Linked DNA regions of Rosistilla ulvae. The protein of the gene in region 1 binds, or shares a complex with, the protein of each later gene. Links are inferred from orthologs where the notes say so. Each region holds a gene or a part of one and is shown in the gene's direction. Other genes may lie near its edges.

The links. Proteins that work in one complex are often made in the same cells at the same time.
Region 2: the proteins of secA (region 1) and secY are in contact, whole or in part, in a crystal structure (PDB 3DIN), measured with the Thermotoga maritima proteins. The link is inferred for Rosistilla ulvae from one-to-one orthologs. Residues at the interface, in WP_004082002.1 of Thermotoga maritima: Glu261, Ala262, Arg263, Lys300, Ala301, Arg302, Thr303, Ile304, Ile305, Leu323, Tyr324, Asp325, Pro326, Val329, Ser330, Tyr333, Ile336, Lys340, Phe345, Val349, Glu363, Phe364, Tyr374, Ser375, Gly376, Gly377, Glu393, Ile395, Thr482, Ser483; in WP_004081795.1 of Thermotoga maritima: Glu108, Gly109, Glu110, Glu111, Ala236, Glu237, Arg238, Arg239, Ile240, Thr241, Ile242, Gln243, Tyr244, Ala245, Arg246, Arg247, Val248, Thr249, Gly250, Arg251, Arg252, Val253, Tyr254, Gly256, Ala257, Ser258, Thr259, Tyr260, Leu261, Pro262.

What each region holds. Positions count from the first base shown.
Region 1 is NZ_CP036261.1:5,365,051-5,374,358, reverse strand. The notes cover bases 2,986-7,202. They hold secA (preprotein translocase subunit SecA), read left to right. Parts: upstream 2,986-3,303; coding sequence 3,304-7,002; downstream 7,003-7,202. Other genes in these bases: EC9_RS18910 (3-deoxy-D-manno-octulosonic acid transferase), read left to right, coding at 7,115-7,202. Outside these bases: EC9_RS18930 (DUF1501 domain-containing protein), read left to right, coding at 195-1,664; EC9_RS18925 (VOC family protein), read right to left, coding at 1,761-2,114; EC9_RS26625 (hypothetical protein), read left to right, coding at 2,440-2,634; more of EC9_RS18910, read left to right, coding at 7,203-8,428; EC9_RS18905 (Rpn family recombination-promoting nuclease/putative transposase), read left to right, coding at 8,575-9,308. UniProt on the Escherichia coli protein: Required for protein export, interacts with the SecYEG preprotein conducting channel.
Region 2 is NZ_CP036261.1:6,443,411-6,448,809, forward strand. The notes cover bases 1-2,854. They hold secY (preprotein translocase subunit SecY), read left to right. Parts: upstream 1-666; coding sequence 667-2,043; downstream 2,044-2,854. Other genes in these bases: rplO (50S ribosomal protein L15), read left to right, coding at 1-447; EC9_RS22950 (adenylate kinase), read left to right, coding at 2,105-2,677; EC9_RS22955 (DinB family protein), read left to right, coding at 2,840-2,854. In the rest of the region: more of EC9_RS22955, read left to right, coding at 2,855-3,337; EC9_RS22960 (aminotransferase class IV), read left to right, coding at 3,376-4,191; EC9_RS22965 (NAD-dependent epimerase/dehydratase family protein), read right to left, coding at 4,195-5,073; EC9_RS22970 (S1C family serine protease), read left to right, coding at 5,270-5,399. UniProt on the Escherichia coli protein: The central subunit of the protein translocation channel SecYEG. Consists of two halves formed by TMs 1-5 and 6-10.

The sequences.
Region 1 (9,308 bases):
CCGGATGAGGGGGGCGACGTAATGGTTGTCGTTGGCGCGTCAAAAGATTTTAACGAGTTGCATTCCGCCGATTTGCTTCTGCTACAATAGTCCACGCATTCCCACCCATCGAATCTTCTTTCTGTATTCCGCAGGAACGATTCGCGAATCGGTTCGATCAACCTCCACCTGGCCCCCACAGATAAGGATGAATCATGCTGTCGATCAAAGGTGCTGCCGGTAAAGACTTGTGCGACTCCTCGCTCAAACGGACCCGTCGCGATGTGCTTCGTGTGGGTGGTTCGGGGATGCTAGGCCTGTCGTTGGGGTCGATGCTGAATCTTCAGGCGAAAGCGTCGGAGACGCCCGTCGGTGGCGGCCCAGGCTGGGGGAAAGCCAAGTCGATCATCCTGGTTTATCTGCAGGGGGGGCCAAGCCAATTGGATCTCTGGGATCCCAAAGAGAATGTGCCCGACAACGTGCGGAGCGTGTTTAAACCGATCAGCACCAAGATTCCCGGTGTCAAGTTCACCGAAAATCTGCCTGGGCTGGCTCAATTGAACGATCGGTTCACGATGATCCGTTCGATGAGCTATACGCCCAACGGGCTGTTCAACCACACCGCTGCGATCTACCAAATGATGACCGGCTACACGACCGATAAGGTCAGCCCGTCGGGGCAGTTGGAACCGCCCAGCCCTAAGGATTTTCCTAACTTTGGGTCGAACTTGATCCGTCTGCGCCCCGTCGACGAACCGATGTTGCCGTTTGTCATGTTGCCCCGCCCTCTGCAGGAATCGAATGTTGTTGGCAAGGGGGGATCGGCCGGTTTCCTCGGCAAATCGTACGATCCGTATACTCTCTATCCGTCGGGCGACGACATGGACATGGAGAAGATGAGTCGGATCAAGATCGACGACCTGATGCTGCGGCCGGAAGTCTTTAGCGTCCGATTGCAGCGGCGGGCGCGGTTGCGCGACTTGATCAATCGGCAGATGCCAACGATCAATAAGGCTGTCGAGTCTTACGAATTGGACGAATATTACGATCGGGCTCTCTCGTTGATCGTTTCGGGACGGGCTCGCGAGGCTTTCGATTTAGCTTCCGAACCGCTGGCGCTGCGAGAACGCTACGGGCAGAATACGTTTGGCCAAAGCTGTCTGTTGGCACGTCGGTTGGTCGAAGCGGGAACCCGCGTGGTGGAAGTTATTTGGCCCAAGGTCGCCAACAGCGATAACCACTCTTGGGATCAGCACACCGGCCTCTCCAAACGGATGAAGGAGCAATCGGCGCCGATGTTCGACGCCGGTTTTTCTTCGCTGATCGAAGATCTCGACGATCGCGGCCTGCTCGACGAAACGCTTGTCGTCGGTGTTGGTGAATTCGGCCGCAGTCCACAGCGGGGTGTCAGCACCAGCGGTAATAACAATAGCGCCGACGGACGCGATCACTGGCCCTATTGTTACACCTGTGTCCTCGCGGGGGCGGGGATTCGCCGCGGCTATGTTCACGGCAAGAGTGACAAGACGGCCTCGGCACCGTTGGAAGATCCGGTCCATCCCGGCGAACTGTTGGCCAACATCTATCACAGTTTCGGAATCCATCCCGAAACGATGGTCTACAACCACCTCAATCAGCCGCGTGAATTGGTCAAAGCCCAAGCGGTCACCAAGCTGTATGCGTAGCCCTTTGGTGTGGTGCCAATCGTGTGGTGGTAGTGACGCGGCACTGCCCGCGTCACAGCGGCACGCGGGCGGAGCTGCGTTGCCACTGCCGGTCGGTTATTTGTCCGACCAAACCGCCAACTCGTTTCCGCTTGGCTCGATGAACTGGAACCTTCGGCCCCCGGGAAAGTGAAAGATCGGCTTGATCACCGTTCCGCCAGCCTGTTCCACCTTCGCCTGCGTCGCCTCCAGTGAATCGCTAAACAGTACGATCAGGGCGGACCCATTGACTGTTTCTGCAGCCAGATCCGCTTGAAAGAAACCGCCGTCGAGCCCCTGGCCTGAAAAGGCGGTGTATTCAGGGCCGTAATCGGTAAAGGACCAGCCGAACGCGGCGGTGAAAAATGCTTTCGTCGCCGCCAGATTGCGGGCCGGGAACTCGACGTAGTTGATCTTCTCGTGTCGATTCATGTCGTCTCTTTTGAGGATAGGATCGTGACTCGACAGCATTCTACCCCGAACGCTGGTGGCAAAGGGGCGTGGAACCTTAAGGCTGCGGGGGCGAAGTTGGAGGGAAAGATTCGGGGGGCCGTTCCCGTCCCTTATGGCGCAAAAAAAACGGGCTGTCGATTGACAGCCCATTTACATTTTTTGATTGCTCGTCCAAGAACTATGCGTCTCGGCGGCGAATAGCGTCGTTTTGGACGCTTGTATCAAAACTAGTTGCAGCAAACAGGAGCTGGTTCGCAGCAAACTGGTTCGCAGCACTTCTTGGCAGCGATCTTGGCACGGATACGTGCGAACAGACCTGGCTTCTTGCAAGGATCGCAGCAAGGAGCTGGTTCGCAGCATACGGGTGCTGGTTCGCAGCAAACTGGAGCTGGAGCTGGGCAGCAAACGGGTGCTGGTTCGCAGCAAACAGGAGCTGGAGCTGGGCAGCAAACAGGAGCTGCTTCGCAGCAAACTGGTGCTGGTGGGCAGCACTTCTTAGCCTTCAGGCGGCCGAACAGGCCAGCTTCAGCTTCGGTAGCGCTGAACGAGATCAAAGTCGCAACAACACATACAGCAAGAATTGAACGCATCGTAAGTCTCTCCATGGAGTTTTTTAAAGGAAGGTGGGTTCACGCAGAGTTTACCGCTTGCAAATGGCGGGTCAACTGGGTTGTGTGAGTAGTTTTCGATAAATGTGGACTTTGGGTGGAGTTCGTTCTTTTAAACGGTTTCGTTTGCTGGTCCGTTTCCGATCCGCAAAGGGTGTAATTACTCTACCCGATTGGGGGCTGTTCGTCTGGGGTGGTGAGCGATCGCGGTTGACCCAAATTCTTCAAGCCCGTAACTTTAGAATATGCCGACATTTACGCTTTACGCTGCCCCAACAACGAGGGTCGCAGCGGTGTCGTGTATCGTTGCGCCAGTGTTTCGCTCGGTAGAGAGCACCCTGTTGGGGGTGTTTTTGTGGCCAGCAGAAGCCGGTTGGGCGGACGCAGACTGATAAAACAACAAATATAAATAGTTGTAGTCGCTTCCTTGCGGAGAACAGGTACCGCGATTCCTTTGGATTGTGTTGTCTATTAAGAAGTAGCGGAGAGGAATCGCCTGCAACCGCTGGCCGCGAATTGGTCAGCACAGGGATGATTGACACGACTGGGTTAGGAATACGATGGCAATATTGGAACGCATCTGGGAATTACTCGGCGTCATTTCCGGCGGCCTGCTGCGCATGATCGAGCGCAGTGCGACGGCGGTATTCGGATCGCACAACGCCCGTCAGTTGAAAAAGCTGACTGCTCGAATCGAACAAATTAATGCGTTGGAGCCGAAATACCAGGTGATGAGCGACGACGAGCTGCGCGAACAGACTCAGTTGTTCCGCAATCGCTTGCGCGCCGGGGAAACGTTGGACGACATCCTTGAAGAAGCGTTTGCGGTCTGCCGCGAAGGGGGCAAGCGTTGGTTGAACATGCGACATTACGATGTCCAGTTGATCGGCGGCATGGTGTTGCATTCGGGGGCGATCGCCGAAATGGTCACCGGTGAAGGCAAAACGCTGGTCGCAACGCTCCCTTGTTACCTCAACGCCTTGGAGGGCAAAGGGGTGCACGTGATCACGGTCAACGATTACCTCGCTCGCCGCGATATGGAGTGGATGGCTCCGCTGTACATGGGCTTGGGGTTGACGATCGGAACGATCCAAGGGGGGATGAGCACCAGCGCCCGGCAGGCGGCTTACGCGTGTGATATCACCTACGGTACGAACAACGAATTTGGCTTCGATTATCTCCGCGACAACATGCGTCCGGCGGCTCGCGGCGACGATCGCTTCCCGAAAGAGATGCAGCAGAGCCAAGGCCCGCTGAACTATGCGATCATCGATGAGGTCGACAATATCTTGATCGACGAAGCGCGAACGCCGTTGATCATCTCCGGTCCCGCGCATACCGATCCGCAGAAATACGCCGAAGCGAATCGGATCGCCAAGCAATTGCAGAAGGAATTGCACTTCACGGTCAATGAAAAGGACCATTCCGTCACGCTCAGCGACGAAGGGGTTCGCGAAGCGGAAAAATTGGCCGGCGTGGAGAGCTTTTACACCGCGGGCAACATGGAATGGCCACACTTGATCGACAATTCGCTCAAGGCGCTGCACCTCTATAAACGCGACGTCAACTACGTCGTCAAAGAGGGCCAGATCGTGATCGTCGACGAATTCACGGGGCGTCTGATGGAAGGCCGCCAGTGGTCCGACGGTTTGCATCAATCGGTCGAAGCCAAGGAGGGCGTCCGGATCAAAGAAGAGACGCAGACGATGGCGACCATCACGCTGCAAAACTTCTTCAAGCTGTACAACAAGCTCTCGGGCATGACCGGTACGGCGATGACCGAAGCCAACGAGTTTATGAAGATCTACAACTTGGATGTGATCGAGATCCCGACCAACCGAGTGCTTAAGCGGATCGAGAATCCCGACGTGATCTACATGTCCGAACGCGAGAAATACGAAGCGGTCGCACACGAAATCGAACGGGCCGCCAAATGGGATATCTTGGAACTTACCGATGGCTCCGAGATATGGGGAGCGATCCAGGCCGATGAGGATGACGCGATTACGATCATCCCCAAAGGCGAAAAGAACAAACAACGCATTCCACGCGACAAGCTCGCAACCGTCGAACGCTCCGGGCGCCCGGTGCTGGTCGGTACTGTGTCGATCGAAAAAAGCGAGCGGTTGGGCCAATTGCTCGAACGCCGAGGCATCAAGCATGAAGTCTTGAATGCCAAGCAACACAAGCGGGAAGCGGAGATCGTTGCTCAGGCGGGACGTCTGGGGGCGGTCACGATCGCGACCAATATGGCGGGGCGTGGTACCGACATCATCCTCGGTGGCAATCCCGAAACAATGGCCTGGGCTCAGCTGCAAGACAAATATCCGACACGGTTGGAAGTTCCCAAAGAGGAATGGAATACCTTGGTTCGCGACATCCAAGAACGCGAAAAGATGAAGGAAGCGGCCGAAGAGGTGCGGACGCGTGGCGGGCTGATGGTAATCGGTACCGAGCGACACGAATCGCGTCGGATCGATCTCCAGTTGCGTGGCCGTTGCGGTCGCCAAGGCGATTTTGGATCCAGTCGTTTCTTTCTGTCGCTGGAAGACGATCTGATGCGGATCTTCGCTGGCGATTGGGTCAAGAGCGTGATGGTCAAGCTGGGAATGACCGAAGGCGAAGCGATCGAAAGTGCGATGGTTTCTCGTCGGATTGCTTCGGCACAGAAGAAGGTCGAAGAACGTAACTTTGAAATTCGCAAGAGCCTGCTCGAATACGACGAAGTGATGGACGAGCAGCGTAAGCGAGTCTACACCTACCGCCAACAGATCCTCGATGGCGTCAGCTGCAGCGAATTGATCCTCCGACAGATCAAAGGACAGGTCGATCATTACGTCGACATCCTAGCGTCGGAGCACTATGGGGCCGAGTCGTTTGCGGCGTGGAGCGGCAGCCAGTTGGGGTGCCAATTGGAACCCAAGGATTTCCGCAACATGGACTACCAGGCGGCCGAACAATATGCCAAGGAACAGGCTGAACGAGCGGCCGAAGCGATGGTGTTGGAAGCGGTCGAAGAGAACCTGCCCTATGAAGAGGATGAAGCCGATTGGAACTGGAACGCGCTGGTCAATTGGTGCAACACGAAATACAGTACCAATTACCGGGACAAGGATCTGAAGCAGCTCGAACGTCGCGATCTCGAAGAGGAGTTGACGCAGGCGGCTTGCAAAACGATCTCCAGAGTGGATTTGTCGCCGGGTGAAATGTTCCTGGCCGCCGACTTTGGCCTTCAAACGATCGCTAATTGGGTTCGCGACAAATTTGGTATCGAAGTCACCGTCGATGAGATGCGCGATCTGGAAACCAAGGATATCAAAGCTCTCTTGGTTCAACGCGCTCAAGGTGCCTATTCGGTCAAAGAGGCGGAATATCCGATTCTGGCGGGCCTTTCGCGGTTCTGCGAAACCTCCGGTGGCCAAACCCGCATCGACCGCGAGGGACTTGCCCTGTGGGCCCAGGATCGCTTCGGTATTCAAGTTTCGGTCGAAGACCTGCGAAGTCTTCAACGCGACGAACTGAAGCAATTGCTGGTCGATATCAGTAGCAAATCGAACGATCAGGCCGGATCGTTGCATTCCGACTCTTGCAAGCGAGTCGAGGCCTTGTTTGCTGGGGCCGATGAGGGGACGACGGCGACGATCGCTGCCGGCAGCGACGATTCGCTCGACGCGTTGACCCAGTGGTTGCACGAAGATCTTGGCGTACGACTACCAAAAGACGAACTAGCGCGGATGGATCGCGCAACGATGTTGCGGACCGTCGATGGGGCCGTCGACGAACGCTATCATCCCGAAATGCGACGGATGGAACGCCAGGTGTTGCTGAACATTGTCGACACCGCTTGGAAGGACCATCTGCTGGCGATGGATCACCTGCGCAGCAGTGTGTCGCTGAAAAGCTACGCTCAAATGGACCCCAAGGTCGAATACAAACGCGAAGGCATGCGATTGTTTGAAACCATGTGGACCTCGATTGGCGAACGAACCACCGATCTGATCTTCCGCATGGAGAGCCTAAACGAAGATTTTGTTCGCAGCACATTCATGGGGGCTCAGGAACGCCACGACGATACGCCCAGCGGGATCGAATCGGGAGCCGACGATGCAAACGAAGCGGCCAGCGCCAGCCAAGATGGCGACGCCAAGATCGAACCGGTTCGCAACCGTGGCGAAAAGATCCGCCCGAACGATAAGTGCCCCTGCGGCAGCGGCAAAAAATATAAGGCATGCTGCAAGCGACATGGTACGTACGCCTAAGTTGGCTATTGCGTTACCGCAGCATTCCGTGGTTGAATCGTAGCGTCTTTGGGAACGCAGGAAGCGTTTTTGATCCCTCTGACGCATGGCGGAACCTCGCAAGGATGCTGAGATGACTTACCTTTTAAACATCGCCTACCTGTTGGCTGCCGTTGCCATCTCGCCGATTCTCGTTTGGCGATCGCTGCGAACAGGCAAATACCGGGCGGGTTGGTCGGCTAAATTGCTAGGAAGTGTCCCGGTTCGCGATGGCAGCCAGCCGTGCGCTTGGCTGCACGCGGTCAGCGTTGGCGAAGTCAACCTGCTTTCCAATGTCGTCCAGCGTCTGCAGCAATCGCGTCCCGACATGCAGATCGTGATCAGCACGACTACCGCGACGGGCATGCAGTTAGCCCGCACACGGTTCCCCGAACACACAGTCTTCTATTGCCCGCTGGACTTCAGTTGGGCAGTGCGGCGAGCCTTCCGGCGAATTCGCCCCGATGTTCTGGTTCTCAGCGAATTGGAACTCTGGCCGAACCTGATCGCGATCGCGAGGCAAAAGGGGGCGGAAGTTGTTGTGATCAACGCCCGGCTCAGCGAACGCAGCTTCCGCGGCTACCGCCGCTTTGCCTCTCTGTTGCGGCCAACCTTTCGGCGACTCTCGCTGGTCCTCGCTCAAGACGAAACCTACGCACGTCGCTTCCTGCAAATGGGAGTCGATCACAGCCGCGTCCGCGTGACTGGGTCGATCAAATTTGACGGTGCGCGGACCGACCGGCATGCGCCCGAAGTCGTCGCTCTGCGGAAGTTGTCGGCCGCCTGCAAGGAGCAAATCGTTTGGATCGCTGGCAGCACCCAGGCTCCCGAGGAACGGATCGCGCTGGACATCTATCGTCGTTTGGCTGATCGATTCCCTCAACTGCGGTTGGTCCTTGTGCCACGGCATCCCGAACGTTTCAAGGCTGTTGCCGATCAAGTGGTGGGCGCGGGACTCAAGTTGCGTCGCCGCAGCGAATTACAGACCCCGGCTGAATCGTGGCCCGGCGATACAGTATTATTGGTCGACACCGTCGGTGAACTGGGATGTTGGTGGGGCCTTTCCGACATCGCCTTTGTCGGCGGCAGCATGGGCTCGCGCGGCGGCCAGAACATGCTCGAACCGGCCGGCTTTGGAGCTGCGGTTTCCTTTGGCCCCAACACGAAGAACTTTCGCGACATCGTCGCTCAATTGCTCGCAGCCGACGCTGCGACCGTCGTCCGCGATCGCACTGCGTTGGAGCAGTTTGTCGTCAATTGCGTCGAAGACCCCGCCGCGCGTCGCCAGCAGGGTCGGCGCGCTCAAGTTCTGGTGGTCGGTGGGCAGGGAGCGATCGATCGTACGATCGCTGCTGTCGAACAACTCTTGCCACCCGCCTTGTCTAGCTCTTCTCGCCAGGCAGCCTGACGCGCGGTTAGCCTCTCCCACTGCAGCGGGCCTCCAGCCTCGAACTGTACATTACGTTCATCTTTCGTCGCGTCAACGCAGCAATCTTTGGTTACACTGCATGAATATGTTAGTTGATAAATTCAGCTTATGTAGCAAGGGTTCTCATGGGCGGGGACGAATCGTTACAGAATCCACACGATCGGTTCATCCGCCACTTCTTGGCGGAGATCGATCATGTACGTGAGCTCGTGGCCTGGCAGTTGCCCGCTGCGGTGGTCGATCAACTCGACTTGGCGTCGATCCAGCCGGCGAAGCAATCGTTTGTAAACAAGACGCTCCGCGAGGACTTGTCCGATCTCGTCTTCAACGTCCACCTGGCTCACGATGCGGGGGAGGCGATGGTCGTGCTGCTGTTTGAACACAAATCCGCCCCCGATGAAATGACACCCTTTCAGGTGTTGCGATACATGGTCGAGATCTGTCAGGAACGGCATCGCAATGGCCAGCCGCTCTGCTGCGTGATCCCGATCATCTTGTACCACGGACCGCGACCGTGGCGAGTCGCCCGATCGATTCAGGAATTGATTGATGTTCCCGAACCGCTGAAACCATACATTCCCCAGTTTTCGCTGCCACTGATCGATCTGAGCCAGTGCAGTGATGAAGAATTGCGAGGGAAATCGATCTTCCTCGCGACGATGACGCTGTTAAAATATATCAAGCGGGACGAACTTCCCGAACAACTCCCGGAAATCTTCAGCTTGTACCGGCAACTGCTACCGCCAGCGACAGCGTTGGAGAGCTTGGAAGTTGTCTTGCGGTACTTGATCAACGGAACCGACCGAGTCACCCGGGAAGACCTAAGCGCAGTGGTCGCTAAAACCCTTCAGCAACAAGG
Region 2 (5,399 bases), 1.1 Mb from region 1 along the record:
CCCGGTTCGGGCCACGGCAAAACTGCCGGTCGCGGTCACAAGGGGCATAAAAGCCGCAGCGGTTACAGCCGCAAGCCGAGCTTCCAAGGTGGATCGATGCCGTTGTTCCGTCGTATCCCAAAACGCGGTTTCCACAATCCTTTCGCACCAGTCATCAAGGTGATGAATGTGCAGGATTTGGAAGCGATGTGTGACGACGGCATGGAGATCACTCCCGATCTGTTGGTCTCGACTCACATCTTGACTGGTATCTTCGACGAACTGAAGATCCTCGGAAACGGTGAGATCACCAAGAACCTTAAGGTTTCAGCGCATCGATTCAGCAAGAGCGCCGTTGAGAAGATCAAGGCTGCCGGTGGCGAAGTTACCATCCTGCCTGCGAAGCGTCTTCCGAAGGAACGGGCTGCTTTGCTCAAGTCGGGCGAAGTGCAACGAGCTCATAAGTAGTGTCAGGATTCGGGCGAACGCCCGAAGATTGCATTCGAAAAAGTGGGCAATGCCCCGACGGTTAGTTGTCCATTAACGATAGGACAAACGTCTTTCAGCAGTCTTTTATATGTCAGACGCTTGTCGCAAACGAAACAGAAATTCACGAAGCTCAAGCATCTGACTATGTCTCGCTCTTGACGGGACTCCGGTGGCGTGGGCCAAGGAACGGATTAGACCATGCTGGAAAAATTACGCGTCGTTTTCACAATCCCCGAGCTCCGCAACAAAATCTTGTTGACGTTGGGATTGCTGGCGATCTATCGCATCGGCTTTCACATCTCTCTGCCGATGATGAACCAAAACTTGGCCCCCTCTGCGGGCGAAGATACTGCGTCGCAGTTCTTCGAGAAGGTCAGCCTGTTTGCGGCGAGCGATCTACGCCAAGCGACGATCTTCGGTCTCGGCATCATGCCCTATATTTCCGCGTCGATTATCTTCCAGTTGCTCGGTAGCGTTTGGGCTCCGATCGAGGAACTGAAGAAAGAAGGCGAAGCGGGCCGGAAGAAGATCAACGAATACACGCGTTATTTGACCGTTGTGTTGTGCTTGATTCAAAGCTACATGTACTTGAAGTTTTGGTTGATGGCCGGCGGCGAAGGCGAGGCGAGCAAGGTCAATCCGAACTTCTTTGGAGCCGACAGTAACACGCTCTATTGGGGTTGGCAGATCACTGCGGTTCTAATCATGACCTGCGGTACGATCTTTTTGATGTGGTTGGGCGAACAGATCGACGAATACGGGATCGGCAACGGTATCAGTCTGTTGATCATGGCCGGTATCTTGGCCCAAATGCCTGGGGCTTTGTTCGACCTGATTCAGAATATGAAGACCGAGTTGGTCGGACTCTCGAAGGGTACGGTCGGTATTGAGACGCTGATCATATTGATAGTGCTCTTTGTTGCGGTGGTCTTTGGCGTGGTCTTTATCACGCTGGGGCAACGTCGTATTCCCACTCAAAGCGCGAAATTCACTCGCGGTCGACGAGTCTATGGTGGCAACCGCCAATTCCTGCCACTGCGGATTAATCAAGCTGGCGTGATGCCGATCATTTTTGCTAGCAGTTTGTTGATGATTCCAGGGGTGATGCTGCAGTTCCTTTCCAAATCGTTTACTCCCGGAACGTTCATGTTCTCGGCGTTGAATGGCTTTGGGTCGATCATGAGCAGCGGAACGTCGTTTGTCTACAACATGCTGTATGTCGCATTGATCTTCTTCTTCTGTTACTTCTGGACCGCGATCACCTTCAATCCGAAGGAAATGTCGGACCAATTGAAGGACCACGGGACATTCATTCCCGGGTATCGTCCTGGTAAACGGACTTCCGATTACCTGGAGAAGGTTATGGTTCGGATCACATACGTCGGTGCAGCGTTTTTGGCGATCGTTGCGATCGTGCCAACGATTGTCTATGGCTCACTGGGTGTGTCGTATTCGATCGCTGGATTCTATGGCGGTACCGGGCTTCTGATTGCCGTTAGCGTTGCGTTCGATTTGATTCAGAAGATCGATAGCCATTTGGTCATGCGAAATTATCGTGGTCTGCTGGAAGGCTAGTTCGCGTGGCGAACTCTCTTTGACTGCGAAGCGGTGTCCTGCCAATTGAAGGAGACGTCCAATGCGAATCATTTTCATTGGACCTCCTGGCGCGGGCAAAGGGACCCAGTGCAAGCAATTGGTCGACCATCTTTCGGTCCCTCATCTTTCGACCGGCGATATGTTGCGTGAGATTCGCGGCGAGCGAAGCTCTTTGGGGCAATTGGTGGCATCGTATATCGATGCAGGGAGGCTGGCCCCCGATTTTCTTGTCGTCCGTATCGTCGAAGAGTTCTTGCGCCGCGAGCAATGCGATTCGGGTTGCATGTTCGACGGCTTTCCCCGGACTCTGCTGCAAGCTCAGTTGCTTGGTGAGCAATTGGCTAGCAATGGCGACGGCATTTCGATCGTTTTGAATTTGGACGTCGATGAGGATGCGCTGGTTCAGCGGTTGCTCAAACGTGCCGAGATTGAAAATCGCGCGGACGATAACGCGGAGACCATTCAGCAGCGGTTGCGAGTCTATCGTCGGCAAACGGCGCCCCTGCTCGACTTCTACGCTCAAAGGGGCTTGGTCGAACGAATCGATGGTTGCTTGGACCCGTCGGCGGTCTTTCAACAGATCCTCGATCGTGTGCGTCAGCGAGCGGTTTAGGTTTCGTTCGTCAGCGAGTGCAGATGGCTGGCGTGATATGTTGCCTTTCCTCGCGTTCTACTCTGTTGCTTGCCGTTGTCAATTCAGTCTGTCAGCCGCGTGGCAATGCGTTTCCGCAGGTCGTTCTTTACCTTTGTTGCAACCGTTCCGGAGAAGATCGCGATGAGTTATGCCGCTTCGATACTACCAGAATTTGAGCAAGAAATGGCCAACACCCGCAAGGTGTTGAACCAAGTGCCGGACGCGTTGTTCAATTGGAAAGCACATGAGCGTTCCAACACGATCGGCTGGAACGCAAATCACTTGGCAGAGATCGTTGGTTGGGTTGAGGGGACGTTCGCCCGCCCCAAGTGGGATATTGCCGGTTATGAATCGCCAAAGCTTACGTCGACCACCGACGTTCTTGCTTTGTTCGATCAAAACCTGGCGTCGGCCTGCACCGCGATTCAGAATGTGCAGGAATCGTCGTTGACAGAAATTTGGTCTTTGACCAACGGGGATCAAACACTGATGTCGATGCCTCGATCCGCTGTGATTCGCACGTTTGTTTTGAGTCACACGATCCATCACCGCGCCCATCTGTGCGTATATTTGCGTTTGAATGACATTCCGGTTCCGGGGATGTACGGGCCTTCGGGTGATGAAGGTTTGTTTGCGTAGCTGTCAACGCTTCGTCGGTTTCGGGAGTTTTCAACGGCATGTCGATCTGGTATCGCAACGGGCAGTGGGGCGAAGGTGAGATCGCGTTGCCGGTCGATGATGTGGGGGTTTTTCAAGGCGTGATCGCGGTTGAACGGTTACGCACCTATTCCGGGCGTTGGTTTCGACTCGATGATCATCTAGATCGGCTCCGACAGTCGACTTCCCTGCTGTCGATCGACGCCGCTCAGGGGATCGACGGCCTTTCGGCATCGATGGCGGATCTGTTGCATCGAAACGGGGCTCCGTTGGTGACGGGGGGGACGGTGTTGATCACACCGGGAACTCTTCGCGGTCGTACGCCTACCGTGATCGCACACCTCACACCACTGGATCTGGCCAGGATCGAACGCTTGCAGAAGGAGGGGGAGCTTTTGGTTCTCAGTTCCGTCGTCCAGCCCTCCGCCAATTCGGTGCCGCGTCGCGTGAAGCATCGCAGTAGGCTCCATTATTATTTGGCCGCACAGCAGGTGCGGCGGGTCGATCCTGCCGCGACGGCTGTATTGATCGACGACGATGGATCGGTGACCGAAACCGCGTCGGCGAACATTCTGCTGGTTCAGGACGGTAGCATCTATTCGGCTCCGCCAGATCGCGTGCTGCCAGGGGTTTCGTTGGGGGTCGTTCGCCAATTGGCGAACGAGGCGGGGATTCCTTGGATTGAGCAACCGTTGCAAGCATCGATGTTCGATCGAGCCGACGAGATTCTGTTGACTGGCACCGGCGCTGGGATTTGGTTTGGCAACAACCGGAAGGGGCCGGTCTATCGACAACTGTCCGAAGCGTTTCACGCCTCGACGGCCTCCTTCGATTGACGGCTATGCCGAATGAAGTACATCTCGCAAACCGGATCGGTAGTCGGGAAACGCTAGCTGCGGACAGAGGTCGCGGCGCATTCGGGCCGTCCATATTCTCTTGCTGGTCGTCGCCCGACGACTGGCGGGTGCTGCGGAATCGGGGGAAACGAAGCTTGGCAAGGGCTTGCCAAGCACTCGGGCGATCTCCTCGTAATAGGTTCGACGAATGACCGGCGTCCCATCGGAGATGACGTAGGTCTTCGTTTCGGATGGGCTGGTTTGCCAGGCAGCCATCACGGCGCTGGCCGCATCATCGATGTGGATCAGGTTCAAGTAGCCTTCGGTCGGTGCGGAGAGCGGTTTCCCCGAAAGGATCTCTTTGGCGCGGGGGATACGGTTCGGGCCATAGAGCCCCGCCATCCGCAGAATAGTTGATGGGAAACCAGGGCGTTTTTGCCGCAGCAGCGACTCGGCCTGCAAATGCGCCCAACCTCCCGATCCGATAGCGGGGCAGCAGGGGGAAGCTTCATCGACCCATGTTCCCCCGTTTTGGTGGTACACGCCGGTCGAACTGATATAAACCAAATTCGACTTAGGAGAAGTTGCTTGCAATGCGTTCCGCAGCCCCCCAACATAGACGTCGTATTGGGATTGGCCACCACTGCGATCCCATCCGACCGCGACGAGGGTCCGGTCGGTTTGGGGCAAATTGCGGAGCGTGGTCGGGCGGGTCCAATCGGCGACGATCGGCGAGATTCCCGCCGTTTGCAGATCTGCCGCGGTTGGCCGATTGCGAGTGACTGCAAAGACGTGCCAATCCTGATTTTGCAATCGCAGGGCAACTCGTTTACCCAAGTATCCACAACCAAAAATCAGGGCCGTTTTTTTTGATTTTTCCAAAGATCTGGCGCTCCAGGGCAGTATCGATCGGCAGAAATGCGGGTTAGAAGAGTATGAAGCTTAGGTTCGTGAGGCGAACACTGGGCCAGATCGACCGGGCAAATTGGCCCATCCCCCTGCCGAGAGTCTACAATGGACCGAGCCATCGCGGGGCGGCGAATTCTAATCTTTTCCTCATACGACTATTGGACAATAGATGATGCATCGATCTCTTGTTCGCATCGAGTGCAGTTTGCTGGTGATTGTCGCGATTCTTGTCGCGTCGCCGGCCTCGGCTCAGCAGAAACCGTCGGGGTTGACGTTTGTGTCGGCCCCTTCGGCACTGA